2 regions of the Pseudidiomarina sp. PP-1MA genome follow, and region 1 is predicted to be linked to the other one. Evidence: predicted binding sites of a transcription regulator. Region 1 holds the regulator's gene; the other holds the start of a gene.

The links. Region 1 encodes sigma-54, which starts transcription at its own class of promoters, with help from an activator protein. Its sites were predicted from a motif close to GTTGGCACGNNNNTNGNNT; they were not measured.
Region 2: a site for sigma-54 is predicted at 13,494-13,512, ahead of AB8S08_RS12215 (DUF4168 domain-containing protein). Genes of this name have one in related genera too.

Annotation. Positions count from the first base shown of each region.
Region 1 covers NZ_CP165718.1:329,947-346,304, reverse strand. The annotation lists gene AB8S08_RS01625 (trypsin-like peptidase domain-containing protein) at 1-647, shown strand, start outside; gene murA (UDP-N-acetylglucosamine 1-carboxyvinyltransferase) at 708-1,964, opposite strand; gene AB8S08_RS01615 (BolA family protein) at 1,977-2,237, opposite strand; gene AB8S08_RS01610 (lipid asymmetry maintenance protein MlaB) at 2,242-2,607, opposite strand; gene AB8S08_RS01605 (phospholipid-binding protein MlaC) at 2,656-3,321, opposite strand; gene mlaD (outer membrane lipid asymmetry maintenance protein MlaD) at 3,332-3,799, opposite strand; gene mlaE (lipid asymmetry maintenance ABC transporter permease subunit MlaE) at 3,805-4,581, opposite strand; gene AB8S08_RS01590 (ATP-binding cassette domain-containing protein) at 4,571-5,410, opposite strand; gene AB8S08_RS01585 (KpsF/GutQ family sugar-phosphate isomerase) at 5,616-6,611, shown strand; gene kdsC (3-deoxy-manno-octulosonate-8-phosphatase KdsC) at 6,611-7,186, shown strand; gene lptC (LPS export ABC transporter periplasmic protein LptC) at 7,183-7,758, shown strand; gene lptA (lipopolysaccharide transport periplasmic protein LptA) at 7,715-8,257, shown strand; gene lptB (LPS export ABC transporter ATP-binding protein) at 8,254-8,979, shown strand; gene AB8S08_RS01560 (RNA polymerase factor sigma-54) at 8,988-10,367, shown strand; gene hpf (ribosome hibernation promoting factor) at 10,395-10,682, shown strand; gene ptsN (PTS IIA-like nitrogen regulatory protein PtsN) at 10,686-11,132, shown strand; gene rapZ (RNase adapter RapZ) at 11,162-12,028, shown strand; gene AB8S08_RS01540 (HPr family phosphocarrier protein) at 12,057-12,335, shown strand; gene mgtE (magnesium transporter) at 12,373-13,734, shown strand; gene pmbA (metalloprotease PmbA) at 13,741-15,087, opposite strand; gene yjgA (ribosome biogenesis factor YjgA) at 15,217-15,735, shown strand; gene tldD (metalloprotease TldD) at 15,732-16,358, opposite strand, start outside.
Region 2 covers NZ_CP165718.1:2,581,155-2,597,512, forward strand. The annotation lists gene AB8S08_RS12155 (thiol:disulfide interchange protein DsbA/DsbL) at 1-598, opposite strand, end outside; gene AB8S08_RS12160 (serine/threonine protein kinase) at 632-1,672, opposite strand; gene ccoG (cytochrome c oxidase accessory protein CcoG) at 1,632-3,065, opposite strand; gene AB8S08_RS12170 (carboxymuconolactone decarboxylase family protein) at 3,383-3,910, opposite strand; gene AB8S08_RS12175 (peroxiredoxin) at 3,990-4,478, opposite strand; one part of gene AB8S08_RS12180 (IS3 family transposase) at 4,574-4,835, shown strand; one part of gene AB8S08_RS12180 (IS3 family transposase) at 4,835-5,661, shown strand; gene AB8S08_RS12185 (hydrogen peroxide-inducible genes activator) at 5,929-6,843, shown strand; gene AB8S08_RS12190 (hypothetical protein) at 6,872-7,297, opposite strand; gene AB8S08_RS12195 (PQQ-dependent sugar dehydrogenase) at 7,564-8,700, shown strand; gene AB8S08_RS12200 (TonB-dependent receptor family protein) at 8,704-10,692, shown strand; gene AB8S08_RS12205 (sigma-54-dependent transcriptional regulator) at 10,670-12,043, opposite strand; gene AB8S08_RS12210 (sensor histidine kinase) at 12,061-13,389, opposite strand; gene AB8S08_RS12215 (DUF4168 domain-containing protein) at 13,546-13,929, shown strand; gene AB8S08_RS12220 (type 1 glutamine amidotransferase domain-containing protein) at 14,048-14,728, opposite strand; gene AB8S08_RS12225 (PH domain-containing protein) at 14,806-15,312, shown strand; gene AB8S08_RS12230 (PH domain-containing protein) at 15,305-16,358, shown strand, end outside.

The DNA of each region.
Region 1 (16,358 bases):
TCCAAGCCGATAACTTACCTGTGATTCCGCAAAATAATCAGTTGCGCACGCAAGTGGGCGATGTGGTGTTGGCTATCGGTAACCCTCTTAATCTCGGGCAGACCATCACGCAGGGGATTGTCAGTGCGAGTGGCGGTCGGATGGGAGTGATTCATAGCCATGCGGATCTCATTCAAATGGATGCAGTGATCAACGAAGGTGCTTCTGGTGGCGCTTTGGTGAATAGCCAAGGCTACTTAGTGGGCATCAATAATGCCCGTTTTCGTGATGCTCGCGGCCAAGGTATTGATGGTATTTATTTTGCTATCCCCTACCCACTTGCCAAAGACATCATGGATACCTTGATTCTTGAAGGTGAAGTTGTACGCGGTTATTTCGGCGTGCAGGTGGGCGGTAACGCCCATTCAGATCCATACAAACAATCAGGTATTTATGTCACTGGAGTGGATCCTAATAGCCCTGCGGATCAAGCCGGCTTGCAAGCCGACGATTTTATTATTGAGATTGATGGCAAGCCCATGTCATCGGCTGCGGAAGGCTTAGCGTTAGTTGCTAAAACCCGCCCGGGTACTGTGGTTGAGGTTCGTTATTTACGAGCCAATCAAGAATTTACCACACAGGTGACTATCACCCGCTTAGCAGATTAAGCCGTATAAAAAAGCCACAGCGGTTGCTGTGGCTTCTTTGTTGCAATCTTGACTTTGGCATTAAGCAATACGCTGAATATTAGCGCCTAATCCCTGCAGTTTCTTTTCAATGGCTTCATAACCGCGATCAATGTGGTAAATACGCTCCACCACCGTCTCACCTTTGGCTACTAAACCCGCAATCACCAACGAGGCTGAGGCGCGTAAATCCGTACACATCACCTGCGCACCGGTCAGCTCTGCAACCCCTTTAGAAATCGCAGTGTTACCTTCCAGCTCAATATTGGCGCCCATGCGACGTAGTTCGGGCACGTGCATAAAGCGGTTTTCAAAAATAGTCTCGCGCACCCAACCGGTGCCATCCGCGATGGCATTCAAGGCACAAAACTGCGCCTGCATGTCCGTTGGGAAAGCTGGATGTGGTGCCGTTACAATAGTCACTGGCTGCGGCCGCGTTGGCGCTTGCAAACGAATCCAATCAGCGCCTTTGGTAATGGTTGCGCCCGCTTCAGTTAGCTTTTTCAACACTGCATCCAGCATGGTTGGATCCGTGTTACGACAGGTAACATCACCACCGGTGGCTAATGCAGCCACCAAGAAGGTGCCAGTCTCAATCCGGTCTGGCTGAATACTATAGCTGCCACCATGTAGCCGCTCTACCCCATGAATGGTGATGGTATCCGTACCTGCGCCACGAATATCTGCGCCCATAGCATTTAAAAAGCGGGCGAGATCTACCACTTCAGGCTCCCGCGCCGCATTTTCAATCACAGTCACGCCGTCAGCTAAGGTTGCCGCTGCCATCAAGTTTTCAGTACCAGTCACACTCACCATATCCATCAATAAGGTCGCACCGCGTAATCGGCCATCGACCTTGGCATGGATGTAACCGTTTTCCACGGTAATGGTGGCGCCCATCTGGCGTAGCCCTTCAATGTGCAAGTTGACCGGGCGGGCACCTATTGCACAGCCGCCAGGCAAGGATACTTGGGCTTCGCCAAACTTACTGAGTAGCGGCCCCAAAACCAGAATAGAAGCACGCATGGTTTTCACCAAGTCGTAACTAGCTACATGATGATGCAGACCTTGTGGCTGAATTTCGTAGCTGTTAGGCCCCAATGCAGTGTTGGTAACGCCCAGTTCAGCTAATAATTTCAAGCTCGTGCGGACATCCTGTAAGGCTGGCACATTAGTTAAGGTAACGGGCTCTGACGGTAAGATAGCCGCCATTAAGATGGGGAGTGCCGCATTTTTAGCGCCCGAAATGACCACCTCACCCTGCAGCGAAGTGCCGCCTTGAATCACTAGTTTTTGCATTGCTGAGTCCTATTAGCTCAGCATCGCGAGTTTCTTCTCACGCTGCCATTCAGTTGGGGTATAAGTTTTGATAGAGACCGCATGTAATTCACCGCTAGCGATAATCGCTTTTAATGGTGCATAAACCACTTGCTGTTTTTTCACCCGCGATAGTTCCGCAAATAGCTCGCCAACCACGGTAATGTTGGCATGGCTGCCATCTAGTTTAACCAGTACTTCGTCTACCGGCAGGGCATCGGTGATCAAGGTTTGAATCGATTCAGTTGTAATCATAGTCTCAACGTTTTTTGGCAATAGATGAATGGCTTACTTTCACTTTGGTTGGGGTTGCCGTTGGCCCGGCAAAGGGCACATCTAGCACTTCGGCGACCCCACTAACACTAATAATAGCGCGTAGCTGGGGGCTGGCTCCAACAATACTAAGCTCGCGCTGTTGTAAGCCAACCTGCTTTTTGGCATTCACCAGCATCGCAACCCCAGCGGTATCTACCTTAGTTACCTCGGTTACATTCAACACCACATGGTCACGCGCATTCAGCCATTGTTGGCGTTCTTGCCACACCGGCGGTACGGTGTCGCGGGTTAACTCGCCGCTAAACTGCACTGCGTTGTGTGCATCAATGGTCCACTGACAGTTACTCATGAGGGTGCTCCTTCGGTACTTACTCACGGCCTTGGCCATGCCTACTAGTTATTCGGCATTCTCTTGGTCGTTAGCGGTAATCGGCTGCTGCGCTTTGTCGCGCAATAAACTAATGGTTCCGTCAATGCCGCGGCTACGAATCACACCAGCAATTTCAGTTTGCTTACTATTTAACAAGCTCACGCCTTCTACTACGAGGTCAAAGGCTTGCCAGATATCCTGGTTGTTATCAAAGCGCATTTTAAAATCCATACGCACTGGTGGACGACCTTGCTCAATCAAGCGGGTATTCACCACAACCATGCGGCTATCCGCATCAAAGCGACCCGCATCACCAAACTGAATGGTATGCTTAGTTTCGTCGTATTGAGTAAAGGCACGCGCATAAGTGGCAATCAAATACTCACGAAACACGCTATAAAACTCTTGCCGTTGCTCTTCAGTGGTTTCGGTGAGGTTACGGCCTAGCACCCGCTTCGCAGCATAAACATAATCTACGTACGGCATCATTTCTTCACGGATAACCACGCGAACATAGTCAATATCTGCATCAATTTTGCTGCGATCTTGCTCAATACGCTCTAGCGTTTTGTTGGCTACTTTCTCTAACAACACATAAGGGTTATCTTCGCGGATCAGCTCATCGGCTGCCGCCGGAGCGATAGCAACAGCTGCCATCAAAGAAAGCCAAATACTTGCGATTAATTGCTTCATACTTTACTCCTTAATCATTACCCTGACTAAACAGGAACTGCCCGATCAAGTCTTCCAATACCAAGGCCGACTTAGTGTCGTAAATGCGATCACCGTCTTCTAACATTTGTACGGTGTCATCGATAAAGCCTGGATTTAGACCAATATACTGCTCGCCTAATAATCCAGAAGTTAAGATTGAGACCGATGTGGTGTCAGAAAATTCATTGTATTGTTTGCTAATCACCATTTCGACCAGAGGCTCGTAGTAATCACCATCAAGGGTGATCTTGCTCACTCGGCCTACAACCACACCACCTACTTTAACTGGCGAGCGCTCTTTTAAACCGCCGATATTATCAAACTTGGCATACAAGCGATAAGTTTCACCCGCGGTGGCAACATTGGTATTAGCTGCCTGTAAGCCTAGAAACAACAACGCCAACACACCAATAATGACAAACAAACCAACTGCTAACTGAGTATTTCTCGATTCCATAGTGATCATCCAAACATCAAAGCGGTTAAAACAAAATCTAGCCCAAGTACGGCTAACGAGGCAGTGACCACAGTCGAAGTGGTGGCCTTACTAATACCTACCGAGGTGGGCGTGCAGTTAAAGCCTTTGTGCAGCGCTATCCAAGTAACTACAAAAGCAAACACCACGCTTTTGATGATGCCATTCATAATATCATGACCCCATTCAACGTTAGCTTGCATCACCGACCAAAAAGCGCCGTCGTCGACGCCTAACCAGCGCACGCCAACCAAGTAGCCGCCATAAATACCCACGGCAGAAAACACCGCAGCTAGAATTGGCATACTGTATAAGCCGGCCCAAAAACGTGGGGCAATCACGCGGCGCAGCGGATCTACGGCCATCATTTCTAAACTGGATAATTGCTCAGTGGCTTTCATTAAGCCAATTTCTGCTGTTAGTGCCGAGCCAGCCCGCCCTGCAAACAGCAAAGCAGTGACTACCGGCCCTAATTCACGCAACAAGGATAGCGCCACCATGGGCCCTAACGACTGTTCGGCGCCAAAATCCACCAAAATAGTATAGCCTTGCAAGCCCAGCACCATGCCGATGAAGAGTCCGCTGACCACAATAATAATCAGCGACATCACCCCAACCGAGTACATTTGCTGCATCAGCAACGGCCAAGATTTGCGTAACTGCGGTTTGCCAACCAAGGCTCGGGTGAGCATGATTAACGCCGCCCCTGCGCCAGCAATACTATTGAGGGTAGCTTGGCCGAGGGCAGCAACTTTATTTAGCATCGCCAGCTCCTAATAATTCGTCGGCCAAGGTCGGTGCACGGTAATGGAAAGGCACCGGACCATCAGCTTCGCCGTGTAAAAATTGATGCACCAAGGCATTATCTGAACTTAATAATTGTTCTGGCGTACCGTGCCCAACCACTTGTTTGTCGGCAATGATGTACACGTAATCGGCAATCGTAAGAACTTCTTCAACATCGTGGGTGACGATGATGCTCGTCAACCCGAGCGACTCGTTCAACTCTTTGATCAGCTTGATTATCACGCCCATCGAAATAGGATCTTGGCCGGCAAAGGGCTCATCATACATGATCAGCTCTGGGTCTAACGCTATTGAACGCGCCAAGGCAGCCCGCCGCGACATACCGCCAGACAACTCCGCTGGCATCAAATGCCGAGCGCCACGCAAACCCACCGCCTCTAATTTTAGCAGCACAATGGTTTCAATCAGTTCTTCTGACAGCCGGCTATGTTCACGCAGCGGAAAGGCAATGTTGTCGTACACTGTCATGTCGCTGAACAAGGCACCGCTTTGAAACAACATGCTCATGCGCTTGCGTAATTGATACAATTCGCTGCGCTTGAGGCTAGGAATGTTTTGCCCGGCAAAGCGAATCTGCCCCTGTTGCGGGCGTAGTTGGCCACCAATTAGGCGCAACAAGGTTGTTTTGCCAATGCCGCTAGGACCCATCACCGCAGTGATCTTACCGCGTGGGATGGCCATCGACAGGCCTTCGTATAAATTGTGAGTACTGTGATTGTAGTGAAAATAGATGTCATCTATCTCAACCAAGTGCTCGGGATTACCCTCGAGAGTAGTGGTTAGCATGCGAAGATAGTCTCCTTTACGTGACCGCCTAGTTTACCCGATTTCGTCAAGAAGCCCCACCAAAAAGCCGTAAAATTTGTGACAAATCGTTATCAGTGGTCACATTACGTCTGCAAAGAAGAAAACGATCGGGTATTATTGCGTTATTACATTGTCATCATTAACTTGTCATCTACTTTGGCTGCACTAGCATATGAGGCCCAACATGACCGAACACAACCCGACCACGACCAGCAAACAGACGTTTGCCGCGCTTGGCCAACGAGTCATTGATATAGAAACCGACGCGGTGCGTGGATTAAGCCGTTTTCTTGATGAAAACTTTGCTACTGCGTGCGAGTTACTGTTGGCATGTAAGGGACGGGCGATTGTGATTGGTATGGGTAAATCGGGCCACATTGGCGGTAAAATTGCCGCAACCTTGGCCTCCACCGGTACTCCCGCCTTTTTTGTGCACCCTGGCGAAGCTAGCCACGGTGACCTCGGCATGATTACCGAGCAGGATGTGGTGATCGCCATTTCTAACTCAGGTGAAACTGCTGAAGTGCTTAGCATTGCGCCGTTAATTAAGCGACGCGGCGTCAAGCTCATTTCCATGACGGGTAATCCACGCTCAACTCTGGCCGAGCTCTCTGACGTGCATGTTTGCATCGCCGTTGAGCAAGAAGCCTGCCCGTTAGGTTTGGCACCGACCTCCTCCACTACTGCGACCTTAGTCATGGGTGATGCGTTGGCGGTAGCGCTGCTGCATGCGCGCGGCTTTACTGCCGATGATTTTGCCATGTCGCATCCCGGTGGCAGCTTGGGCCGGCGGTTGTTACTGCACATCCATGATGTGATGCACGCGGGTGAGCGCACCCCGCTGGTCAATCAGCAAGTAACTATCAGCGCCGCCTTGTTAGAAATGTCACGCAAAGGTCTGGGCATGACAGGTATCACTGACGACCAAGGCCGCTTAGTAGGTATTTTTACCGATGGTGATTTGCGCCGTATTTTAGATCAGCGCATTGACTTGCATACCACCGCGATTGCCCAAGTGATGACGCCAAATCCCATTACCATAAAGCCCGATGTACTTGCTGCACAGGGATTAAAATTAATGGAAGACCGAAAAATCAACGGGTTATTTGTGGTGGATGAGCAGGGTTTTGCCCAAGGCGCCTTGAACATGCACGATCTGTTAAAAGCAGGAGTCCTCTAATGAGTTTTGGTCTCGCAACCCCAGCCATGATTAGTACTTGGTACGGTGATATTGAAAGCCTGCTCATGGATAAATTCGCCCAAATCAAACTGGTCATTTTTGATGTGGATGGCGTGTTTTCAGACGGCCGGATCTATTTAGGCAACCAAGGTGAAGAGCTTAAAGCTTTTCATACCCGCGATGGGTTTGGGGTGAAAGCACTTCTTAACGCCGGCATCAAGGTTGCGGTTATCACCGGACGCCGTTCAGCACTGGTGGAAAACCGCATGCACGCGCTCGGCGTCAGCGATATCTATCAAGGCCAAGAAGATAAACTCAGCGCCTACCAGCAGCTGGCGGAGAAATATCAGTTAACGGATCAGGCCATTGCCTGTATGGGTGATGACATACCTGATCTCGCGATGCTGCAGCAGTGCGCAGTGGCAGTAGCGCCTCACGATGCCCATCCCTTTGTGCAGCAACACGCGGTTTATGTGACCTCGCAGCGCGGCGGTTTTGGTGCAGTTCGTGAGCTGAGTGATCTGATTTTACTTAGCCAAGGACAATTGCAACTGCACGGTGGAGTCAGTTTATGACCCGTAATCTTGTGGTGATTATCGCCATCATCTTTGCCACCTTAGCGCTATTGGTGTGGCGTCCTTTTGGAGATCAAGACCTCACCGATGAACCAGCGGGCTATCGTGAGATCAAGCCTGATTTTACCGCACAGGGCCTGATTGTGCGGGTTTACAGTGAGGATGGTACCTTAGCGCATCGGATTGCTGCAGAGAAAATGACTCATTACAGCCCGATCGGCTTAACCGAGTTAGATCAGCCGACCTACATTGTGCACACCCGTGATGGAGGTCCGGTGTGGCAGGTGGCAGCTGAGGCTGGCTCTTTTTATGGCGACAAAAGCTTGGTGTTAGAACGTAATATTTTAATGCGTAGCTTAACCGCCGAAGATTTTTTAGAACGGGTTGAAACCAGCTACCTAACCATTGATACTTTGGCCGAAACCATGACGACTGAGCAAGCGGTGGTGATGTACGGTCGTGATTTTACTATTCGAGGCGAAGGCATGCATGCTAACTTACGCGCTCAAACTCTGGAACTAACGAAACATGTTGAAACCATTTATACCGGTCGCCAAACTAATTCTCAGTAGTCTTGTGCTAAGTGCTGCATTATTCTCTAACGCAGCACTTAGCCAAGGCAAAGACGACTTTAATCAGCCCATTCGCATCAATGCTGAGCGCGATTGGGTTGATATTGCTAATAAAATTGTGGTGTTTGAACGTAGCGTCATCATCGAGCAAGGCAGCTTAAAAATCACCGCTGACAAGTTATCAGTAGAGCGTGAAGGTGAGGCCGAAGATGCTGTGTTTATCGCTGAAGGGGCACCGGCGGTTTATACCCAACAATTAGAAGACGGTAGTGTTATCACTGCCAAGGCCAACCAAATCATTTATGACCAAGCGCAACAGTTACTGACGTTGCGGGGGAATGTTGAAGTTGCGCAAGGAAACAGCGTCAGTCGTGGTGGAGAGATGGTTTATAACTTTGCTACACAGCAAATGACCACGCGTGGTGACAAAGATACCGACCGCGTAACCACCATCTACATGCCGAAACAACAAGACGATAAGAACAACGAGCAACCATGAGCCGATTAGTAGCTGAACATTTAGCCAAATCTTATAAAAAACGCCAAGTTGTTAAAGACGTTAGTTTAACTGTTGAAGCAGGCCAAGTGATTGGCTTGCTGGGCCCTAATGGTGCCGGAAAAACCACCACTTTTTATATGATCGTTGGCTTAGTGAATAACGACAAAGGCCTGATTAAGTTAGACGACCGCGATATCTCGTTATTACCTATGCATGAACGCGCTCGCCTTGGGATTGGCTATTTACCACAAGAATCCTCCATCTTTCGCAAGCTGACGGTGCGCGATAATATTTTGGCGATACTCGAAACCCGCAAAGAACTATCTGCGGCCCAGCGTGAAGATAAGCTTGATAGCTTGCTGGAAGAGTTTCACATCAGCCATATCGCCAACAGCTTAGGCATGAGTCTGTCTGGGGGCGAACGACGCCGGGTTGAAATTGCACGGGCGCTGGCGGCTGAGCCAAAGTTTATCTTGTTGGACGAGCCCTTTGCTGGGGTTGACCCGATTTCCGTGCTGGACATCAAGAAGATTATCGAACACCTACGCAAACGTGGCATCGGGGTGCTCATTACCGACCACAACGTGCGCGAAACCCTAAGCGTCTGTGAACATGCTTATATTGTTAGCCATGGCGAGCTTATCGCGCAAGGCGATGCCCAAACCATTCTTAATAATCAGCATGTGAAAGACGTGTATTTGGGCGACCAGTTTACGCTGTAGCTATCATGATGAAACAAGGCCTGCAGTTCAAATTTAGTCAACAGCTGAGCATGACCCCACAGCTGCAACAGGCCATCAAACTGTTGCAACTTTCTAGCTTAGAATTGCAGCAAGAAGTACAACAAGCTCTGGATGAAAACCCATTGCTTGAGGTGGCCGACCAAAGCGCTGAAGGCGAAACTGATGTCGCTGCTGCCGAGGAGAGCTGGGAACCAAGCTACTCGGCTTCTTTAGGTAGTTCTGGCACAGCTTACGATGGTGAAGATACCCTCTATCAGGGCAGTACCAGTGAAAGTTTACAAGAGCACTTGTTATGGCAAATGCGACTGTCACATTTTTCTCCCCTTGATGAAGCCATTGCTACGCTGTTGATAGATAGTATTGACGAGCGCGGCTACTTAACGGCTGAATTAGAAGAACTATTGCCAGCGATTCGACAGCAACACCCCGAGCTCATCCAAGTTGAGCTTGCCGAAGTAGCTGTGGTGCTCAAACGAATTCAGCATTTTGATCCGATTGGCGTTGGCGCTCGCAATGTGCGCGAATGTTTATTAATTCAGCTACGACATCTTCCTAACGATACTCCCTACCTGAACTTAGCTCTGCAAGCCGTTGAAAAACATTTGCCGTTGCTCGCCCAGCGCGATTATCGCAATCTGGCGCGGCGATTACGTATTCAAGAAGCCGATTTAAGCCAAGTACTAGCGCTGATTCAGCAGCTACAACCACATCCTGGGGACGGTTTTGGTGCAGGTGATGACGATTATGTGATTCCTGATGTGCTGGTGCGCAAAAAAAATGATCGCTGGACAGTAGAGCTAAATTCGCAAAGTTTGCCTAAACTAAAGGTGAACGAAGATTATGCGGCGCTGCTGCAAAGTGGTTCGCAATCTGAAGAACAACAGTATATTCGGCAGCATACGCAAGCTGCAAAGTGGTTTATTAAAAGCATTGAGAGCCGTAACGATACCTTACTGAAAGTAGCTGCAACCATAGTGCAACGTCAGCAAGGTTTCTTTGAATATGGCCCTGAGGCGATGAAGCCTATGGTTCTTGCTGACGTTGCTAACGCAGTAGAGATGCATGAATCAACTATTTCAAGAATAACCACACAAAAGTATATGCATACACCTAAAGGTGTGTTTGAATTGAAGTACTTCTTCTCTAGCCAATTGGCAACGGATAATGGAGAAGATGCTTCTTCTACCGCAATTAGAGCGGTATTGAAAAAGCTAGTTGCTGCGGAGAACCCCAAGAAGCCTCTCAGTGATAGTAAATTAACTGAACTCATGGCCGAACAGGGTATCCAAGTAGCTAGACGGACAATTGCGAAGTATCGTGAGGCCATGAATATTCCGCCCTCGAGCCAACGCAAACGTCTTATCTGAATCTTGGACAAACAGAAGGAAGATGTTATGCAAATTAATCTGACCGGTCATCATATCGAAATTACTGACGCTCTGCGTGACTATGTCGATACCAAGTTTTCTAAGCTGGAACGTCATTTTGACCACATAAATAACGTCCATGTCATTTTAAATGTTGAAAAGTTAACGCAAAAAGCGGAAGCTACGCTGCATTTGAATGGCGGCGAAATTTTCGCTGATTCAGAGCACACCGATATGTATGCGGCTATTGACGGGCTGATTGATAAACTCGATCGGCAGGTTATTAAACATAAAGAAAAGATGAAACGCCACTAAATCATGGATTTATCCACTCTGTTAAGCCCCGACTGCGCTCGCTGCGCAGTCGCGGGAACAAGCAAAAAGAAAGTGCTTGAAATCATCGGCCAACTGGCCGCTTCGCGTCTCTCGGGCACCACCGGTTTTGACGTCTTCGAAAGTCTTCTCAATCGCGAACGATTAGGTAGTACTGGCATCGGGCTGGGGGTTGCTATCCCCCATGGGCGCTTAGCCTCGGCTACTAAGCCGGTGGCTATTTTGTTGACCCTAGAAGAGCCTATCGATTTTGATGCGATTGATAACCAGCCGGTAGATATAGTGTTCGCGTTGCTGGTGCCAGAAGATTCGCATGAACAGCATTTACAAACCTTAGCAGCAGTGGCCCAGCGTCTGAACGACAAAACCTGCACCCGCGCTTTGCGTGATGCCAGCTCAGACCAAGAACTTTATGAACTGTTTGTAAAATGACCGATAGCAACCTTAACCCCGCAGATAAAATGCAATTGATCATAGTTACCGGCCGCTCCGGCTCCGGTAAAACTATTGCCCTGCGCGTGTTAGAAGATCTTGGTTACTATTGTGTCGACAACCTCCCGATCACCTTGCTTCCTACGTTAGTGCATGCGGTTATTGAGCAGTACAATAAAGTGGCGGTGAGTGTTGATGTGCGCAATATGCCGATCGAAGCCAGTGAGTTAACCGATTCACTGGAGTTTTTACCTGACCAAATTAAACCTGAAATTCTCTACATTGATTCATCTGAGGCCGTGTTGTTGCGCCGCTTTGCGGAAACCCGCCGCTTACATCCCCTGTCTAAGAATGAGCTACCTCTAAGTGATGCTCTCCAAGCTGAATTAGCTTTGCTTGAGCCGTTGGCGGAACGAGCAACTTGGCGCATTGATAGTAGCGATTTAAGCGTGCACCAGCTGAGCGAACAAGTGGCCGAGCGCGCCCTGGGTAAGTCAGCGTCACGATTGATTGTGGTTTTCCAATCTTTTGGTTACAAGTATGGTTTACCTAGTGATCTGGACTACGCATTTGATGCCCGAATCCTGCCTAATCCGCATTGGGAGCCCTCGTTAAAGGCCTTGCTCGGCACAGATCCAGCCGTCCAACACTTTTTTCAGCAACAGCCGTTAATGACCAAGTTTATTCATCAGGTAGAAAACTTCTTAGCCACTTGGTTACCCTACTTTCAACGCAGCAACCGTAGCTATCTCACCATTGGCATCGGTTGTACCGGTGGCCAACATCGCTCGGTCTACATTGCCGAGCAGCTAGCAGAACGCTTTCAGGGCCAACCTTTCAAAGTGCAAGTGAAGCATCGCGAGGCCCCTCGTCACCGTCCTATCAGCCCGCTTTAGCTTGTTTAAAAGCTAGGAGTTACCCTTTATGCCGACTTGTGTGCGCAAATCAGTCACTATCCGTAACAAACTCGGCTTACACGCACGCGCCGCCACCAAGCTAGCTAAACTCACGCAACAATTTGCCGCCAAGGTGTACATTGTGCAAGAGCAGCAGCAAGTAGATGCCTCCAGTGTGATGTGTTTGTTGTTGTTAGCCAGTGGGCAAGGACGGCAAATTGATATCTTAGCTGAAGGTGATGATGCCGAGGCAGCTGTCGCTGCCGTTGCCGAGTTAATCGAATCGCGCTTTGATGAAGAGCAATGATGCGGTAAACTTCTGACATTCACAGGAGTTTTGCAGCATGCTAGTAGAAATCGCCGATAAAGAATTTGCCGAACAGCGCTTACAAGAGGTCACCGAATCTCTTACGCGTGGCATGTACGTGCAAGCTCGGCGCCAGTTGCACAACCTGCCCGCTTGGGATGTTGCCCTGTTACTTGAATCCTCGCCACCTAAAGCGCGGGCTATCATTTGGCAATTGGTTGACGCCGACGAGCACGGCGACATCCTTGAAGAATTATCTGAAGAAGTGCAAAAATCCATCATTCGGCAGATGGCGCCAGAGAAATTGGCCGCCGCCACCGAAGGCATGGATACCGATGACCTCGCCTACGTATTACGTGGCCTACCCGAACAGGTCTATCAAGAAGTATTAAAATCGATGGACGAGCAAGATCGCCATCGTGCCGAGCAAGCTCTGTCATACGCCGAAGAAACCGCCGGTAGTATGATGAATACGGATACCATCACCTTACGCCCAGACGTTACCATTGATGTGGTATTACGTTATTTGCGGTTGAAAGGCGAGCTACCTGAGGCTACCGATAAACTGTACGTGGTAAGCCGCGAAGACAAATTTATTGGTGAAATCGGCATTACCCGCTTACTTACCGTTGATCCTAGCCGTTTAGTGAGCGATGTCATGGACCAAGAGGTACAAGGCATTCCGGCAGATATGGACGAAACTGAAGTAGCCAAACTGTTTGAGCGGCAAGATTGGATCTCGGCCCCGGTCATTGACGAAGACAATCGCTTACTTGGTCGTATTACCATCGATGACGTGGTCGACATCATCCGTGAAGATGCCCAGCACTCGATGTTGAGCATGGCTGGTTTAGATGATGACGAGGATACCTTTGCTCCGGTTTGGACCAGTGCTAAGCGCCGCTCGGTATGGTTAGGTGTCAACCTGATCACAGCGCTGCTGGCGGCCATGGTCAGTTCCTTGTTTGAAGATATTTTAGCGCAAATGGCCATCCTCGCTATCCTTAACACCATTGTGCCAAGTATGGGCGGGATTGCCGGTTCACAAACCCTGACCTTGGTCATTCGAGGGATGGCACTGGGTCATATAGGTGCCAGTAACCAACGTTGGTTGATTGGTAAGGAACTTGCGATTGGCGCTCTTAACGGGGTGATTTGGGCGTTACTGATTGCGGCCGTGGTGGCGATCTGGAAGCAAGACCTTCTGATTGGCGCCATCATCGCCTTTGCGATGATGGCTAACTTACTCGCGGCTGGCTTGGCCGGGGTGACTGTGCCCTTGATCTTGAAGAAGTTTGATATCGACCCTGCATTAGCCGGCGGGGTGATTCTTACCACCGTCACCGACGTGGTCGGTATTTTTGCTTTCTTAGGCACAGCGACGCTACTACTGAGCTAACGCCGGCTACATGCCGGCGATGCGCATCTGTTCTAGCAACACAGAACCGGTACGAACACCATGGCGAAGGTCAATATCATTGCCGATAGCCACAATGTTAGCCAACATGTCTTTTAGGTTGCCGGCAATGGTAATTTCTTCTACTGGGTACTGAATTTCGCCATGTTCGACCCAGAACCCTGCCGCACCGCGAGAATAGTCACCATTGACAATATTGACCCCTTGGCCCATTAGTTCAGTGACCAACAGCCCGGTGCCCATCTGCTTACATAAAGCTGCTAAATCTTGCTCACCATGCTGCACTTGCCAGGTGTGGATACCACCGGCGTGTCCGGTAGGCTGCATGCCTAATTTGCGCGCTGAATAGCTAGTCAGTAAGTAAGTTTCCAAGACGCCGTTGGCAACAATATCGCGCTCCACCGTCGCTAACCCTTCATGGTCAAACGGGCTACTAGCTAACGCCCCGCGCAAATGCGGTTGTTCGGTAATGGTTAACCAGCTAGGCAATACTTGTTTACCTAAATGGTCAGCCAAGAAGCTCGATTTGCGATACAAGCTACCACCACTAATAGCTGCTACAAAGTGACCAAACAGTGAATTTGCAACGTCTGCACGGAAGATGACTGGCACCTTCGCGGTTGCTATTTTGCGACCGTCTAAGCGCGCGATAGTAGCGTTCACCGCATCTTCTGCCACTTGTTCTGGAGTCCACAAGCCGTCACGATGGCGTGCCACACTGTAGGCGTAATCGCGCTGCATCTGCTCGCCGCTTTGGGCAATTAAACTGCAACTTAAGCTATGTCGTGATTGTAGGTAACCCGCTAAAAAGCCGTGGCTATTGCCATAAACTCGATAGCCGACGTGGCTGCTGTAACCAGCACCGTCAGAGTTAACAATCCGTTTATCCATTTGTAAGGCGTGCTGCTCGCAGCGTAACGCCTGCTCTAAGGCAAATTCAGCGCTTTGGTCGGCGGGATGGCACAAGTCTAAATCAGGGATAGCGGTTGCCATCAGTTCAGCTGGAGCTAAGCCCGCGTAGGGGTCGGGCGAGGTAAACTGGGCGATGCTATTGGCTTTTTCTACCGCCGCACGAATGGCTGCGGCGGTTAAATCGGTAGTAGATGCTGAACCCTTTTGCTGGCCCCGAAACAAGGTAATACCTAGGGCGCCGTCTTGGTTAAATTCTACCGTTTCAACTTCGCCAAGGCGGGTGCCGACGTTAATTCCCCGGCTACGGCTTAACGCGCATTCAACCGCACTGGCACCAAGCTCTTTAGCATATGCCAGTGCCTGCGCTACCGACTGCTTAACTTCTTGCATCTCACTACTTAATTGTTTTACATCTGGGATCAAACTAACTCTCCTCTTGCCCTTCGGCGAATCGCTGCGCAGCGGTTTAGCATGCGGGCGCTTAATTTTCTGGTACACTATCGGTTATTCACTTGAACATAAACACCTAAGGTCATGCACAAGGACCCTTTCATGAATCATGATGGTAATTCAAACCACGCTGATGACGATTTTTTAATTAGTAAATCGCAGCTCAAGCGTGATGCCGAAGCTCAACAAGAGCTCGGCTTAAAACTGGTTAATTTGTCTGACGGTAAACTTGCTAAGATCCCTCTTGATGAGGATCTTTTTGATGCCATTAAATTAGCCCAACGCATTCGTAATACACGCGAAGGTTACCGCCGTCAGTTACAGCTGATTGGCAAAATGATGCGCAATCGTGATACGGCTGCGATTGAACGCGGCCTGGCTGAACTCGAGCAATCACACGACGAACAAAACGCGTTATTTCATCAGTTAGAAAAATACCGCGACCACATTTTAGCTGACGGCGATGCCGCTATTCAGCAGTTTTTAGCCGCTTATCCGCACGCTGATCGGCAGAAATTACGGCAATTTTATCGCCAAGCGAGCAAACAGCAGCAACAAGGCAAAGCCCCTGCTGCCGCGCGCGAGCTGTTCAAATATTTACGTGAGGTGGCCACCGTTTAATCGGTGCCACCCACAGTTAACGCATCCAGTTTTAAGGTAGGCTGACCTACTCCAACGGGCACGCTTTGTCCGTCTTTACCACACACCCCAACACCATTATCTAAGGCTAGGTCGTTACCTACCATAGACACCATGCGCATGGCCTCTGGGCCATTACCGATAAGGGTTGCGCCCTTGATAGGTGCGGTAATTTTGCCATCCTCAATCAAATAGGCTTCTGACGCTGAGAACACAAATTTACCTGAGGTGATATCTACTTGGCCGCCAGCAAACTGCGGCGCATAAATCCCTTTTTTGACACTGGCAATGATATCAGCCGGGTCGCTTTCACCACCGAGCATGTAGGTATTGGTCATGCGCGGCATAGGTAAATGCGCATAGCTTTCACGGCGTCCGTTTCCGGTGGGTGCAACACCCATCAAACGAGCATTCATTTTGTCTTGCATATACCCCTGCAAGCGGCCTTTTTCAATCAGCACATTGTAGCCTGCTGGCGTACCTTCATCATCGATAGCTAGGGATCCACGGCGGTGATCTATGGTACCGTCATCGACAATGGTGCACAGCTCAGAGGCGACTAATTCGCCCATCTTGCCGGCGTAAGCTGAGGCGCCTTTACGATT
Region 2 (16,358 bases), 450 kb from region 1:
CTAATAAGTAACCAACGGCTTTAACAAAATCACCAACAAAGTCGTTGCTGTCTCTGAAACCTTCAGTTTTTAAACGATACTTACCATTCACGATAAAAGTTGGAGTAGCGTTTACCTGAAGGTTTTGCGCATCGCGGTCCATTTTATTCGCCATACCACGTACAGAAAAGCTGTTCATCGCTTTATCTAAATCGCTTGCAGAAATGCCATTGGCTTCAAATATAGCATGCAAATCTTCTTTTGAACCAATCATTTTACGCTGGGCAAAGTTACGCGAGAAAATCGCTTTGCTAATTTCTTTCTCTTTATTGAACTGACGCGCAACAATGTAGGCACGCGACATATCTAAGCCCATGCCTTGATAGTTAATAAAAGATACATGAGATTTTTTAAATTGCTCTGGGTAAGCTTCGGCTAAAGCCTCTGCCACACCTTCAAAACGATAACAATGCACACAGTAGAAAGAGAAGAACTCATGAACCTGTGGGGTATCTGTTGCCTGCTCAGCAATCACTTCATAATGTACATCTTGTTCAAACTGCTGTGCAGCAGCTGGTAACATGAACAATGCCAATACGGCAAACATCAACTTTTTCATGGGTAAACATCCTAACTTGTTCTAAAGATTAAATTATCGATTAAAGTTTGGTTCTAAATCAATCGGCTCTTCTTGCACTGCAGCAAATTGTTCTTTTAAGGTCAGAATTTGCTGCTCCCAATATCGCTGTTCAGCAAACCACGGAAACGCTCGTCGAAATGCTTCGTCATTCCAGCGTCGAGCTAACCACGCCATGTAATGTATGATGCGAAAACTGCGTAAGGGTTCAATCAATTGCGTTTGATTTTTGTCAAACTCACAGAACTCTTCGTAACCATCCACTAAGGCTTGCAGTTGCATAGTTCGCTCGTAGCGATCGTCGCCCGCTAACATCATCCACAAATCTTGCACGGCCACACCTGAGCGCGCATCATCAAAATCAACAAAGGTTAACTGCTCGTCACGCAGCAACATATTGCCTAAATGACAATCACCATGCAATCGTTGCGTGGTAAAAGAGTCCCATTTAACTGTACGTAAATAGTCCACGAGGGGTTCGATAATAGCCCAAAATGCGGGTTGTAAATTACTAGGGAGTAATTCTGTGGCTTGCAGTGTAGTCATAGAGTCGGTGACAAACTCTTGAAAACTAAGCGTAGGGCGATGCTGAAATTGACCTTGCTGCGCCACCGCATGCAGGCGCCCTATTTGCCGGCCGATACGCTCTAGCTGGCCCAGATCTCCTGGCTCTACAGCTCGGCCGCCAACACTGGGAAACACTGCAAATCGATAACCTTGATAGGTATGCAAGGTTTGCCCTGCGAGAACCAGCGGCGCCACTGCTGGCACTTCAGCTGAGGCTAGTTCAGCACAAAATGCATGCTCTTCTAAAATTTGTGCATCGCTCCAACGGGCTGGACGATAAAACTTGGCTACATAACGCTGATTATCATCAGCAAGGTATTGATAGACTCGATTTTCATAACTATTAAGTGCCAATAAACCAGATTGCGGATTAACGCCAACTTGCGCTAATCCGTTTGCAATTACATCTGGGTTAAGCCCTGTAAAGCTAAAGTCTTGCTGACCATCATCAATCATATAAGAAGGTTGCAACGTGGCGTTGTACCACATCTCCTTGTTTGTTCTGCACCACAAAGTTTATTTCAACTCTAGCTTGTGGTGCATTACCGCGAGGCGGTAAGTCAGCAGGATCTATGGCTAAGGTTAACGGCACCGTAGCTACATCACCGCCACCAATAGATAGCTCCGTTTGCCCCATGAGTTTGGCATTATCGTAACCCTCTACGGTAATCACAAAGTCATCAGCTAACTGGGATTTGTTCAGAACTTTCAGCGTAAATACGTTTTGTACCCAACCATCCATGTTATAGGTGTAGAGCTGATTACGATCGCGAATCACGTTAACTTCTAGCGGTACTCGGGTCGCAATATCCCAGACCAACAAGCCAGACATCACCAGCATCACTAAAAAGTAACCGACGCTTTTGAAACGTAGTTTGTGCGTTCTACCGCCTTGCAGATTGCGCTCGGTGGTAAACCGAATTAAGCCGCGCGGATAATTCATTTTATCCATGACATCGTTACAGGCGTCGACACAGGCGCCGCAGTTTATGCATTCGTACTGTAAGCCATTACGAATATCAATTCCGGTTGGACAAACCTGAACGCACATATAGCAATCAATACAGTCACCTAACCCCAGCTCTTTAGGGTCTTTTTTACGTGACCGGCCACCACGTGGTTCGCCGCGATTGGTATCGTAAGACACAGTAACCGTATCTTTATCAAACATGGCTGACTGAAAACGTGCGTATGGACACATGTGTGTGCACATGATCTCGCGCATCCAGCCTGCGTTACCGTAGGTACAAAAAGCGAAAAAGATCACGCTGAAGGTGGCCCAAAAACCCGCGTCAAAAGTCCAAAAACTAGTAAATAACGAGCGAATATCGGTAAAGTATCCGACAAAAATCATCGCCGTCAGCAAGGCGACTATCACCCAAGATACGTGCTTTGCTGTTTTGCGCCATAGCTTGTCAAAATCCCAAGGCCGCTTATCTAAACTCATTCGCTGATTGCGTGAGCCCTCAAATTTCTTTTCAAACCACATAAAGATAAAGGTCCAGGTGGTTTGTGGACACATAAAGCCACACCACACACGACCATAAAGCGTTGTTACAAAGAAGAGTGCGAAAGCTGACACAATCGCTATCCAAGCCAAAATGGTTAGATCTTGCGGCCACAAGGTTAAGCCAAAAATACGAAAGCGCTGTTCAGCGATATCAAGTAACACGGCTTGCTCACCGTTCCATTGCAGCCAAGGGATTAGGGCAAACATAGCTAATAAGATAAAGCCAAAGCCACGGCGAAACCACTCTAGGGTGCCTTTCACGTCACGCACATAAATGCGATTACGCGGAGAATAATCATTACTGCGCTTATTTGGATCGGGCCGCTCAATTTTCACTTGATTTGCAGCCAACACTTTAACTTTTTGTTCCATAACCGTACGACGCCCTCAGCTAGTGGCCTAATTCCTCAGCGATTATACGCCTATTGACTCATTTTGCACGGCTTCAGCCCATACTTTAGCTAGATAAAAAAATAACCCGAATGATTAGTTCTATTAATCATTGATCTGGATCAATAATGCCAAATACAGTCTAGCGGCCAGCGCAATAAACCACCAATAATCCTTGAATTACGGACAAAAAAAACCCGGCTTGGGGGCCGGGTATAAAGAGAACAACCAGATCTCAGGGAAGTTGCAGGCACTATAAAGAGTGCATGTGACGAGAATATGACATCAGACGAACAAACTTAGGCAATGCGTTTAGCCGTTGCTGCCGCGTTCAGAACCGCCGCCATTTTGATCGAGTTCTGAATCGCTTGCGCTGAAATATTGTGCTTTAACAATACGCCAACGTGCGAGTCAATACACATTCCACAACCGTTTAAGGCTGATACAGCTAATGAGTACAACTCAAAGTCAGCTTTATCGACGCCAGGGTTAGCCATACCATTCATGCGCAAGCCAGCCGGCATTTTGGCGAATTGCTTATCGCTGCATAAATGTACAAAGCGATAATAGATGTTATTCATCGCCATCAGGGTTGCCGCAAGTTTCGCTGCGCCATCCACGTTATCTTCAACTTTGCCTTCTGCTTCAGTTTTAACCGCAGCGATAAGCTCTTCATCACCGATAGCATAAACTAAAGATAAAGCAGTTCCGTAAAACTGGGTCGCGGTCATACCCGAAGTATCCACATTGCCGAAAATATTCGACAAGTTCAGTTTGGTATCTTTACCGTGCTCGCCCAAGCCTTGTTTGTAATCTGCAATGCTCATAAAAAATTCCTCCGCTTAAAAACGGTGCCGCTTAAAGCGGCACCTAGAACGTCACTCAATGTGGGGAAGTAACGTTGTCTTACAGGGTGTCACCGCCAACAGCACGGTTACATGGACACAATTCGTCGGTTTGCAAACCGTCTAGAATACGTAATACTTCTGCTGGGTTACGACCAACGTTCAAGTTGTTCACTGATACGTGCTGAATGACACCGTGTGGGTCAACTACGAAAGTTGCACGTAAAGCTACGTTTTCTACTTGGTCACGAACGCCTAAACCATCTACTAAAGACTTAACGCCGTTGTCTGCAAATGACCATTGGTTCAAGCTCTTAAGATCTGGGTGTTCACGGCGCCATGCTAATTTCACGAATTCGTTGTCAGTGCTACCACCTAAAACTACTGCATCGCGGTCAGCAAACTCTTCATTTAATTTTGCGAACTCAACGATTTCAGTTGGGCACACAAAAGTGAAATCTTTTGGATAGAAGAAAATGATTTTCCATTTACCTTCAAAGCTGCTGTTATTAATGGTTTCGAATGCGCTAACACCATTTTCTTCTGGCATGTTGAAACCAGGTTTAACACCAACTGTAATCCCCCCGAAAAATCGGAGCAGTTATAAGTAGAAAATTCCGTTAAACTAAAACGAAGGAGTTTTCTATGCGCAAATCACGATACACAGACAGTCAGATCTTAGCGATTCTGAAACAAAACGAGAACGGTGTACCTGTTCCAGAGCTTTGCCGTGAACACGGCATGAGCTCTGCTCAATTTTATAAATGGCGCGCCAAATTTGGCGGCATGGACGCATCGATGATGAAGCGTCTTAAAGAGCTTGAGGACGAAAATAAGCGCCTCAAGAAAATGTATGCCGAAGAGCGACTCAAAGCTGAGATCCGCAAGGAAGCCCTTGAGGGAAAGCTGTAAAGCCATCTCAGCGCAAAGAGATGGCGCAAGCTGCCATTCAACGTCATGGTATTAGTGTTCGTTTTGCCTGTATTTGCATGGGCATTAGCATGAGCTGTTACCACTATCAAAGCAAACTCAGCGATGAAAACGCTGTGATTGCTGATTGGTTGCTACGCTTAACCACTACGCAGAAGCGATGGGGTTTTGGTTTGTGTTTCTTGCACTTGCGTAACGTGAAAGGGTTTCCATGGAACCACAAGCGCGTTTACCGCATTTATCGAGAGCTAGAGCTGAACTTACGAATTAAACCCAAACGTCGTCTGCGACGCGATAAACCGGACGCTTTAAGCGTGCCAACCGCAATGAATCAAGTCTGGTCGATGGACTTTATGTCCGACAGCTTAGCCGACGGCCGTTCACTGCGAACATTTAATGTTATTGACGATTACAACCGCGAAGGGTTAACCATTGAAGTCGATCTGTCGCTGCCAAGTGCTCGAGTCATTCGCGCCTTAGAGCAAGTGATTGAATGGCGAGGAAAACCTGCGGCTATTCGCTGCGACAATGGCCCTGAATACCTTTCGGGTGAGCTCATCAGTTGGGCTGAAAAGCATCAAATTACGATGCTCTATATCCAACCAGGTAAACCAACTCAGAATGCCTATGTTGAACGATTTAATCGAACAGTACGACATGAATGGCTCGATTTACACCTGTTTGACAGCGTCGAACATGCACAAGAACTTGCCACTCAGTGGCTTTGGCTTTATAACAACGAACGGCCTAACACGGCCATCGGAGGCATTCCGCCCAAACAATTAACGCAAGCGGTTCATTAATTCTACGAATAACTGCTGCTTAAAATGGGGGGATTACACAACCACTTCAAATTCTGGTAATTTATCGCCTACTGTTAACATACATGTCTCCTTGTCAGACTAAGTTAAATAAAGTTATTAACCATTTACGAGGCTGCTTGCCTCAGCTCGGAGACTATAATAGGCGGTTAACTAAATTTGTTAAAACGAATAAAACGGATTATCATAATCGAAAATACTAATTGAACTATTCCGCAATACTTTCTAGTCAGAAAAGGTAAGAGTGATATGAGTAAGTTGCCCAGCTTAAAAAATCTAAGTTACCTGTTAGCGCTACATGAACATCAGAACTTTAATCGCGCCGCACAAGCCTGCAATGTCAGCCAGTCCACTTTAAGTAGTGGTATTCAGAATTTAGAAGAACAACTAGGCTGCCAACTCATTGAGCGCGACCACAAATCATTTCTGTTTACCGGAATGGGGGAAGAGGTAGTTAAACAAGCTCGAAACATCCTCACCTCAACCGAAGAGTTGTTATATTTTGCGCAAAGCCAAGGCAAAACCATGGAAGGCCCGTTACGATTGGGCTGTATTCCAACCATTGCCCCCTTCTTGCTGGGTGATTTAACCAAGAAGCTGCAGCGTGAATACCCTAATTTACAGTTGAACATTCGTGAAGATACCACGAGCAGCTTACTCAACTTGCTGCGCAATGGTGAATTAGACGTGTTGGTGCTAGCTTTGCCATTTGATGTACAGGGTAATCAAAGTTATTTGCTTGGTCGTGACCCATTTAAGTTAGTCATGCACAAATCGCTGGCTGAAAATTTACAAGAACCGGTGCAATATAATCGTCTCCCTGACAATTCCATTTTCCTACTAGAAAAAGAGCATTGTTTAACCGGTCATGCGGTGGCAGCCTGTGAATTAGCTGATTCAAGCAAAATTAATCCGTTTACCGCGACCAGCTTGCACAGTTTGGTGCAAATGGCCGACGCTGGTTTAGGCGCCACGTTTATACCACAAATGGCTATAGAAAGAGGCATTTTGAATGGGACTGACTTGGTTGCACTGACACCAACTGGACAGCAAGCTTCTCGTGATATTGGCCTTATTTATCGACCTACCACAAACCGGCGGCAGACGTTTCGGCGCTTAGCCGAGTGTATTGCGGGCCTATTGCCAGAGCCGCTACTTAACTAACGGCCCTGGCTGGCTAACGGTAGCTAAGTTACGGAGCTACCGTTAGTTCATTTAGACGCATATGGATAGCAGCTTGCGTAGCGGCTTTCTCAGACCGAATTTGCGCTTGGGATAAATCAACAGGTTGCCCTACTTCTGCTGAAATTAACTGTTGTAACTGATCGGCAGTTAAATCTTTTCCCGCATGAACAATACGCACATCATCCTCACCGCTAGCATCAGCTGAATTTGGCAGATAAATAGTACCGTTCGAGAAATCCACGGCAAAAGCTATTACGCCCGGGACTAAGAAAAACAATAGCCCGATACCATTTAACGCTGCCACGCCAGCGTCAATTTGACCGCTAACTTGGCCTTTGCGCTCCGGATAAAGAATGGTTCCACAGGCACTTAAGTGTAAGGTTGCAGCAATTAGAGCCGCGGCTTTAACCGTTTTGCTTTTTAATAGATTCATTATTTTCTCCTTGGTGCTTTTATCCAATATCCGATACTCTGACAAACCTGTATTAGTTTAGCTGGTCGCCAACAAATGTGTTATCTAAGCTATGTAGCAAGTAATAACTGGATAAATGACGACGCTACTCTTTTGTAGTTAATGTTCTTTACCGTACTCTTTACCGTACTCTTTACAAAGTATAGCTAACTCAAAGCAATCCAAATTTGGCTTTAAACGATATTTACATTTAGACCCTCAATTTATTATTCAACAAGGAGCACCCTATGTTTCGCACATTGCTCACCGTAACCATCGCTGGCGCACTAGCCGTAACCAGTACCGCTAGCTATGCAGAATCCGTTGCTACCGAACGCCATCAAGTAGAAATAACTAGTCTCACTAACTCCTTAGCAAACCCTTGGGGTATGGCTTTTTTACCAAGTGGTGACTTGCTAGTTACCGAAAAGGGCGGCCAACTGCGACGAGTAAGCCTCGATGGGGCCGTAAGTCAGCCTCTAGCTGGGGTTCCTGAAGTTGTTGCTCGTAGCCAAGGTGGCCTGCTCGATGTTGCGATCGACCCCAACTTTAGCAGCAACAACTGGGTTTATCTAAGTTACTCTGAAGCCGACCCCGATGGGGGCGAGGGTAATAGCACGGCGGTAGCTCGCGGCAAGCTTGGTGATGATGGTTTAACCCAAGTTGAAGTTATCTTTAGAGGTGCGCCAAAATACAAAAGCGGTGCGCATTTTGGCTCGCGCTTAGTCTTTGCTCCTGATGGACATTTATTTATCACTCTGGGCGATCGCTATTCCGCTATGGCCGATGCGCAAACCTTGGATAATCATCATGGTAAAGTGGTTCGCATCAAGCCCGATGGCTCGGTCCCTAGCGATAACCCTTTCGTTGACCAAGCCAATGCTCTGCCTGAAATATGGTCTTATGGTCACCGCAATGTTCAAGGTGCCGCCTTTCATCCCGAAACAGGTGAATTGTGGACGGCGGAACATGGCCCCAAAGGTGGTGACGAAATCAACATCCCCCAGCCGGGCAAAAACTATGGCTGGCCAGAGGCCACCTATGGTGTTGATTACGATGGTAGCATCATCAGCGATAAGACCCATGTAGCTGGTACTGAACAACCACACTATTATTGGGTGCCGTCCATTGCCGTCTCTAATATGATTTTTTATACCGGCGACCAATTCCCAGCATGGAAGAACGATTTGCTCGTGGCAGCATTGAAAGGCTCACAAGTGGCTCGACTTGACCTGCACGGCAATCGTGTCATGCACGAAGAAACCTTATTTGAAGATGCCATTGAGCAGCGTATACGAGACATTGAGCAAGGTCCGGATGGCTATATTTATTTGCTTACCGATGATCGTAATGGTCAGTTAATCCAAATCAAACCAGCGAAGTAATTTATGTTTGTAAGTGGTTACTTACTACCTTTGATAACGCTAGCTTCGGCTAGCGTTACTGTAGATGAAGTTATTGTCGTTAATCCAGCCGCTCCGCAAAGTGCGCAACAAACAGCCGCTGCCACCTCTAATCTTGAGGTTACACAGCAACTATCTGGTATGCGAGTGGATGCGGCGGAGCTATTACAAGGCCTAGCCGGAGTCCAAGCTGATTCACGTGGCAACTACGCTCAAGATTCGCGGATTACCTTACGCGGTTTTGGTGCGCGCTCAGCTTTTGGAGTGCGTGGGGTGGTGCTGCAGCTTGACGGGATTCCGCTAAGTATGCCCGATGGCCAAGCACAAACCTCCAGTATTCTGCTCGATGAGCCTGCTAATGTGCAGGTTTTGCGGGGCCCCCTTGCCACTATTTATGGTAATAGTGCCGGTGGTATCATCCAGTGGTTTAGTACGCGTCCAGAGTCTTCATCTGTAAGTCTTGCCGCCTCTGGCGCAGCAAATAATACGCAACGCCAAGTAGTTACCGGTGAATGGGTTAACGATACTAACGCATTAAAACTCGTGGGTGCTAGATTTCGCACCGATGGCCCTCGCGCGCACAATAAAGCAGAGCGCGACCAGTATGCTTTACGTTGGTATCACGACCTCACCGACAGTATCGAATTGATTGTTCGTGCGGATGACAATAATGCGCCGCTACTACAAGACCCTGGCTCACTTACCCCAAGCGCGTGGCAGCAAGATCCTCAACAAACCTTTGCCGGTGCTGAGCGTTTTAATACGCGCAAACGGATTCATCATCAACAGCTATCGGTAACTCTGCGTAGCCAAGCTGGCTGGAATGTAAGTACCTGGCGGGGCTGGCGGAGTATTGAGCAATATTTGCCATTTCCTGGCGATGATATACGCGGATCGGGTGCTGTCATCGATTTGCGTCGGGATTTTACCGGCTTAGATGCTAGCTATGATTATCAATGGCAGCTGGCGCAACCGGTTACCACAACGTTGGGTTTGCATGTAGCAGAGCAAAACGATCGTCGTTTTGGCTATGAGAACAACTTTGGCGAACGCGGAGAATTACGCCGCAATGAACTGGGTGAAGTGACTCAGCAAGGCCTCTACAGCTTAACTCGCTGGCAACCTCAACCTGAGTTCACCCTGCAAGCTGGCTTACGCTACAGTGACATGAGCTTTCGTGTGAATGATTACTTTATCGTGGCTGGCAATCCCGATGATAGTGGCGAGCAACAGCAACATGCATGGAGTTGGAACTTAGGCGCCAGCTATCAACTGAGCGACCAGTTAGATGTGTTTATTGCCCGTGGTCGTGGGTTTGAGACGGCTACGCTAACTGAGTTAGCTTACAGCAATAATGAAACCGGTTTAAATACTCAGTTAGGCCCAGCTTTTAATCAGCAATGGGAACTTGGCTTGAAGTGGCAAAGCCAAGACTTACGTTTGCAGCTAACTGGGTTTGTGATTGATACCACCGATGAAATCGTAGTTGACCAAAGTATCGATGGGCGCACCACCTATACCAACGCCGGTTTAACCGAGCGTAAAGGGATTGAGTTAGAGAGTTATTGGGCGCTAACCAACGCTTTATCTTGGCGCTCTGCATTAACTTGGCTAAGTGCAAATTATGCCAATGGTGCGCGCCTACCCGGAGTCGCTGAACGGCAATTGTTTAGTCAATGGAACTGGCAGCTCAATCCTTACCAGCAAATAAGCTTAGTCACCGAATACCGTGGCGATATTGCCGCAACCGATACCAACGATGTGATTGCCCCAAGTCATACCCTTTGGCACTTAGGTTGGCAGGCTCAGTGGGCATGGCAGCAGTGGCAACTTGAGCCTTGGCTTAAAGTGCATAACCTCACTAACCGCACTTATGTGGGCTCGGTCGTGGTTAATCAAGGGAATGGTCGAGCCTTTGAACCTGGTACCGAACGCGAGCTACAGTTAGGCGTCAATCTGACTCACCGTTGGTAAGCCATCGATACAAGGTGCGACGCGTCACCCCGAGAATTCTTGCTGCCTGCTGCTTGTTACCTTGGGTGTGACGCATAACTTGTGCTACGTAGTCTTGCTGCAATTGTTGCATAGAGGGCCATTGCTGAGCTGTTTGCGCAGTAGCAATAGGTTCCTCTTTGGTTTTACCTGCTCGAATACGCTCAGGTAAATGCGCTGCTGCTATCCAATCGCTATCACAGAAAGTGACAGCCCGCTCCATCGCATTTTGCAATTCACGGACATTACCAGGAAAAGAATACGAATAAATCAACTCTTGCGCATCCAGCGCTAGACCTTTGAGTGATTTATTTTGTTCGACCATCACCTTGTTTATGAAAAACTCGGCCAACATCAGGACATCATCTCCCCGGTGACGCAGCGGTGGCACCTTAATAGTGAAGGTTTCTAGTCGATAGAATAAATCTTCACGGAAGCTCTTATCCGCTACCTTCTGTTCTAAATCTTGATGGGTGGCGGCCAAGATTCGCACGTCTATGACTTCTTCTCTGTCACTACCAACGGGGCGCATCACCCCTTCTTGTAGCACCCGCAATAATTTTGCTTGCAGAGCCAGCGGCATCTCACCAATTTCATCAAGCAATAAGGTACCACCATGTGCCTCTTTGAGTAGTCCTGCGCGCGCGCGCTGCGCTCCGGTAAAAGCCCCAGCCGCGTGTCCGAAAAACTCACTTTCCAATAAATCAGCTGGTATACCGGCACAGTTCACGGCCAGAAAGGGACCCTGATGGCGAGCGCTTTGTTGATGTAGAGCTCGTGCCACCAGCTCTTTACCAGTGCCGCTTTCACCTAGAATAAGCACAGCCCCCTCGACCGGTGCCACTCGCTCAATTTCCTGATATAAACGCTGCATCACTCGGCTATGACCAACGATTCCAGCTGGACCCTGCTGAGATTGTTGTTGGCTACTCCGATAGTATTCCAGCTCAGAACGTAACTGATGAAATTCCAGTACCCGTTCAACACTTACTAATAGATGCTCTAGATCTAATGGCTTCGTTAAAAAATCATCCGCTCCTTGACGTAGAGCCTGTACAGCTTGGTCAACCGTACCAAAAGCAGTAATCAAAATAAGTGGAATCGGCTGCGTTTGCTGTTGTAATTGCTCCAGCAAATCTAATCCCGACATGCCCGGCAAGCGAATATCACTGACGATCAGTTGTATTGGGTTGTGCGGCAAAGCTTGATGAAAATCTTCAACACTATTGCAAGCGAGCGTGAGATATCCTTCGCTTTCCAGTTCTTCTACTAACAACTCCTGTAGCCCTGGATCATCTTCAATTACTGCAATCATGAGATTATTATTTGTCATTCCAAGTCATCCTTTGCCTACACGTCAGTGGCACCCGTGGGAAGTGTTAACACGACTTCACAACCACCTGTGGGATGATTGCGTAACCGCACCTGACCTTGATGATCCGCCATAATGTAACTCACCAAAGCTAACCCTAGACCGGTACCTTTACCGACTTGCTTGGTGGTGGTAAAGGGTTGCAATAAGTCATCATGTTGCAACTGTTGAGGTAACCCGGCGCCATCATCACGAACGCGGACAAGCACCTGCTGATTGCCTTTTTCAATAACCACCGAAACTTGGCTAGTAGCAGCCTGCATTGCGTTTCTGAATATATTAACCAAAGCTAATTCGAACCTTTGTACATCGATAGTGGCTCGTATTGACTCAGCTGCGGCCGGTAAACTAAATCGTATCGGCGGTTCAGGCTGCTCGTATGAAACAGCTTGATAAGCTTGATTGATAACATCAGCTAACACGACTTGCCGCTTGGCGGTGATCGGCGTACGGGTGAAATCTAATAACTGCTGCACAATCTTGGTTAGCCGTTGCACTTGTCCACGAATGGCTTTTAGTTGCCGTTGTGATTCGGGCTCTGTATGCAACCTTGCTAATTTTTTAGCTCTGGCATCAATCACCGTTAGTGGAGCTCCCAGCTCGTGTGCAACACCACTAGCAACTTGGCCAATAGCGACCATTTTTTCTTGGTCGCGCCGCTGTTGTTCAAGCTTCTGCTCTAAGTAGCGTCCCACCCCACGGTAGTGGCCAAAGACAAGAATCCCGATGGTCGCTATCGCAAGGACTAACCAGGTACCCCAAGCTACTTGGGCAAGATCTGCGAATGCATTATCAAAATCTTGGGCACGCCTATTCAATTGCATAAACCCGATGATTTGGCCGCCATTATCTTGAATAGGGACAAACTGAGAGAACACATCACGGCCGGCTACTTCACGGTAACTATCTTGAGCTTCACCAGTGAGGATGACTTGCTCGGCAACAAGGCTTTGGGTTAAATCGCGTTCGGTAATACCCGCTGATGCAATCAAAGCACCGTCTGTATTGTAAACGGATGCCCCATAAACACGGCCAATTTGGAATACCGCATCAAGGCTAGCCTGAACCGTATCAAGGTCTTGCCTCACCATAGCATTACTAATAGGTATGCGAATAGCTCGCCCCACTAGCTCGAGATCATCACGTAACCGCTCATTCTGGAACTCTGCTGCCCGCTCTAACCCAACACCTATGGCTATGCCTGATAATGCAAGCAAGGGCAGCATGACGTAAAAGGTTAAGACACGCTGAAGATTATCACCGCTCTTGCGCCACCATCGTGCTAACCATGTGTATCTTTTTGTCACGTGCAACTCCTGCAAAAAGTGTTTAATTATGATACACATTTTTCCCCAAAGAATCATACTGGAGAATAAATTTAATAAAAACAATGAATTGCTTTATTTAAAAAGTTGGCACGACCTTTGCAGCCTTATCAGTGAATTCAACTTAGGAGGTAAATCATGAAACATTCAATGACCGCATTGGCATTGGCCGCACTATTTTCTGGCGCTTTGGTAACTACCGCAGCTAACGCTACTCCAGTGCAAGCGCAGCAAGAACAGCAAATGATGCAGCAACAGCAAAACATTGAAATTAATGACGATATGTTAAACGACTTTGTTGATGCTATGGGTAGCGTGCAGCAAATTAGCAATAAATATGCTGAGCAATTTCAGAATGCTGAAGATGCTGAACAGGCCCAACAAATTCAACGTAAGGCACAAGAAGAAATGGTCGCCGCAGTTGAAGAATCTGGCCTAACTGCTGCTGAGTACAACGCGATTGTGCAACGGGTACAGCAAGATGAAGAGTTACGCGCCAAGCTTCAAGAAATGACCGAATAAAATAAGGTCCTCAATACTTGCAGAAAAAAGCCAACCTTCGGGTTGGCTTTTTTGTTACAAATTTGCAGTTTTAATTTCTACTCAATCTGTCACTCTTGCACGACTTAGCAAGATGGTTTTAGTGCTTTAGCTGCTGCAATAGAGCTCGTGCAACTGCCGCTGAGCTAGCTGGGTTTTGACCGGTAATAAGGTTACCATCAACTACTGCCAGTGGCTTCCAGTCGTCTACTTTCTGATAGTGCGCGCCCAGCTCTTGTAGCTTGTCCTCTAATAAGAAGGGAACAACATCGGTTAAGCCCACTGCAGCTTCTTCGCTGTTAGTAAAAGCACTCACCTTGCGGCCGGCTACGAGTGGTTTTCCGGCTGGGGTTTTGGCATGAACAAGAACAGCAGGGGCATGACATACCGCTGCTACTGGCTTATCCTGCTCCCAGAATTGTTGAATCAGGCCAATGGATAGCGGATCTTCGCTTAAATCCCATAACGGACCATGGCCACCGGGGTAAAAGATTGCATCAAAACCATCGGCTGTTACTTGACTAAGTTGAAGCGTATTAGCTAGTTGTTCCAGAGCTGCTTCATCTTCAAACAAGCGTACAGTCTCATTGGTTTGAGCTGCAGCTTGTTGACTATTAGGATCGATCGGAGGTTGGCCTCCGTTGGGGCTAGCTAGCACAACTTCAGCGCCAGCGTCTTTAAAAGCATAGTAGGGGGCGGCAAACTCTTCTGCCCAAAAGCCAGTTTTGTGGCCACTGTCACCGAGCTGTTCATGTGACGTTAGTACCATTAGAATTTTCATGCCGAACTCCGGTTTTCATTGAATGTAATATAGGTATGGGTGTTACCTATTACTTTTTCAAGTAAGGAATGGATTAGATGAGTATTACTTGGCAGCCGGTTGAGCCGGCCTATAAAACCAGTTTACAAATAGCGGTCATACTAGATATGGGCTTACTCGCCATTGTTGGCGCAGTTTTTTATCTATGGGTCCCTAATACCTCATGGCTGCCCAATGCGCTATGGCTGGCGATTCCTTGGGCTGTCATCACACTTTTTTTGGGGCTTTTTTGGAGCTCGCGACGCTTTCAGTTTACCGCTTACGCGCGTACAGATGCATCCATGTATCTACGCCGCGGCGCCTTGTGGCGTTTAACTCGGGCGGTGCCGCTTAACCGCATACAGCATGTTGAAGTGCGACAAGGACTGATTGAGCGCACTTTGGGCTTAGCACATTTAACCTTATATACGGCCGGTAGCGGTGGTGCCGATCTGAGTATTCCCGGGCTCAAACTAGCCACAGCAGAAGCTATGAAAGCCGCTTTGGTTGATGCCATTGCAACCGAATCTAGCCCAGCAGCCACGGAAACTGAAGAGCATGTCTGAGCAGTCAACCCAGCCACAACTTAAGTGGCAGCGCACACCATGGTTAACCCTTGGCTTTTTTATCGCCAAAGAAATTAAGTTGTTCATCAAGAACTTTACGAATTTCCTGCCTGCGCTAGCAGTTATCTTTGTCACCGACAGTGCTTGGGTGCCTTACGCACTCGGTGGTAGTTATTTGGTTTATATTTTTATCAGCGCCTTGCTCAATCATCGTTTCTTTTTATTTGCGCTAAGCAATGATGCGGTGCATTTACGAACCGGCGTCCTTGGTAAAAAAAGCCTAACCTTGAAATATGAGCGCATTCAACAAGCCGAACTCGAACAAACTTGGTATTTTCGACCCTTTAACCTCACCATTTTAAAAGTCGATAGCGCCGGCTCTGCGGGCAAAGAGGTAGAGATCCCCGGTTTACCCATGCAGCAAGCACAGCAGTTGCGGCAGCTCATGCTGGCTACCGCGCCCGCTGTAGAATCCGAGCCTGGCGCCACCACCGAGGCGACCCAAGCTGCAGCGGTAGAAGAACCTCAATGGCAAACTCAGTTCAGTTTAGCTGAAATCATTAAAGCCGGCGTCATCGACAATAAAATATTTGTGCTACTGGCGCTGTTAAGTTACCCACTGTCGCAAACCGATTGGCTACAAGAACAAGTGGTGCCCTGGCTAGAAGCAAATATCGGATTTATTGAAAGTAGCCTGTGGTTAAATGTCGGGTTAGTGCTTGCGGTGTTAAGCCTATTGTTTGTGCTTGCCATAGCAGTAACCGTTATCACTTATTATGGTCTAGCTGTCAGCATTGATGGAGACCGTTATCAGGCTCGTAGTGGCCTTTTTAGTATCCGTACTGTGAGTTTCAGGTATCCCAAACTACAACGAGTGCAGATCAAGCAAAATTTACGCGCGCGCCTACTCAAACGCTTTCGCGTACGGGTAAGTCAGTTACAACCGGCCATGGCACAGCATACCGCTGGGGCAAGTGCTTTTATTCTGCCAGTCGTTAACCCCGAACTCTTACATGAACTTAGGCAGCAGCTAAACCTCACCAATG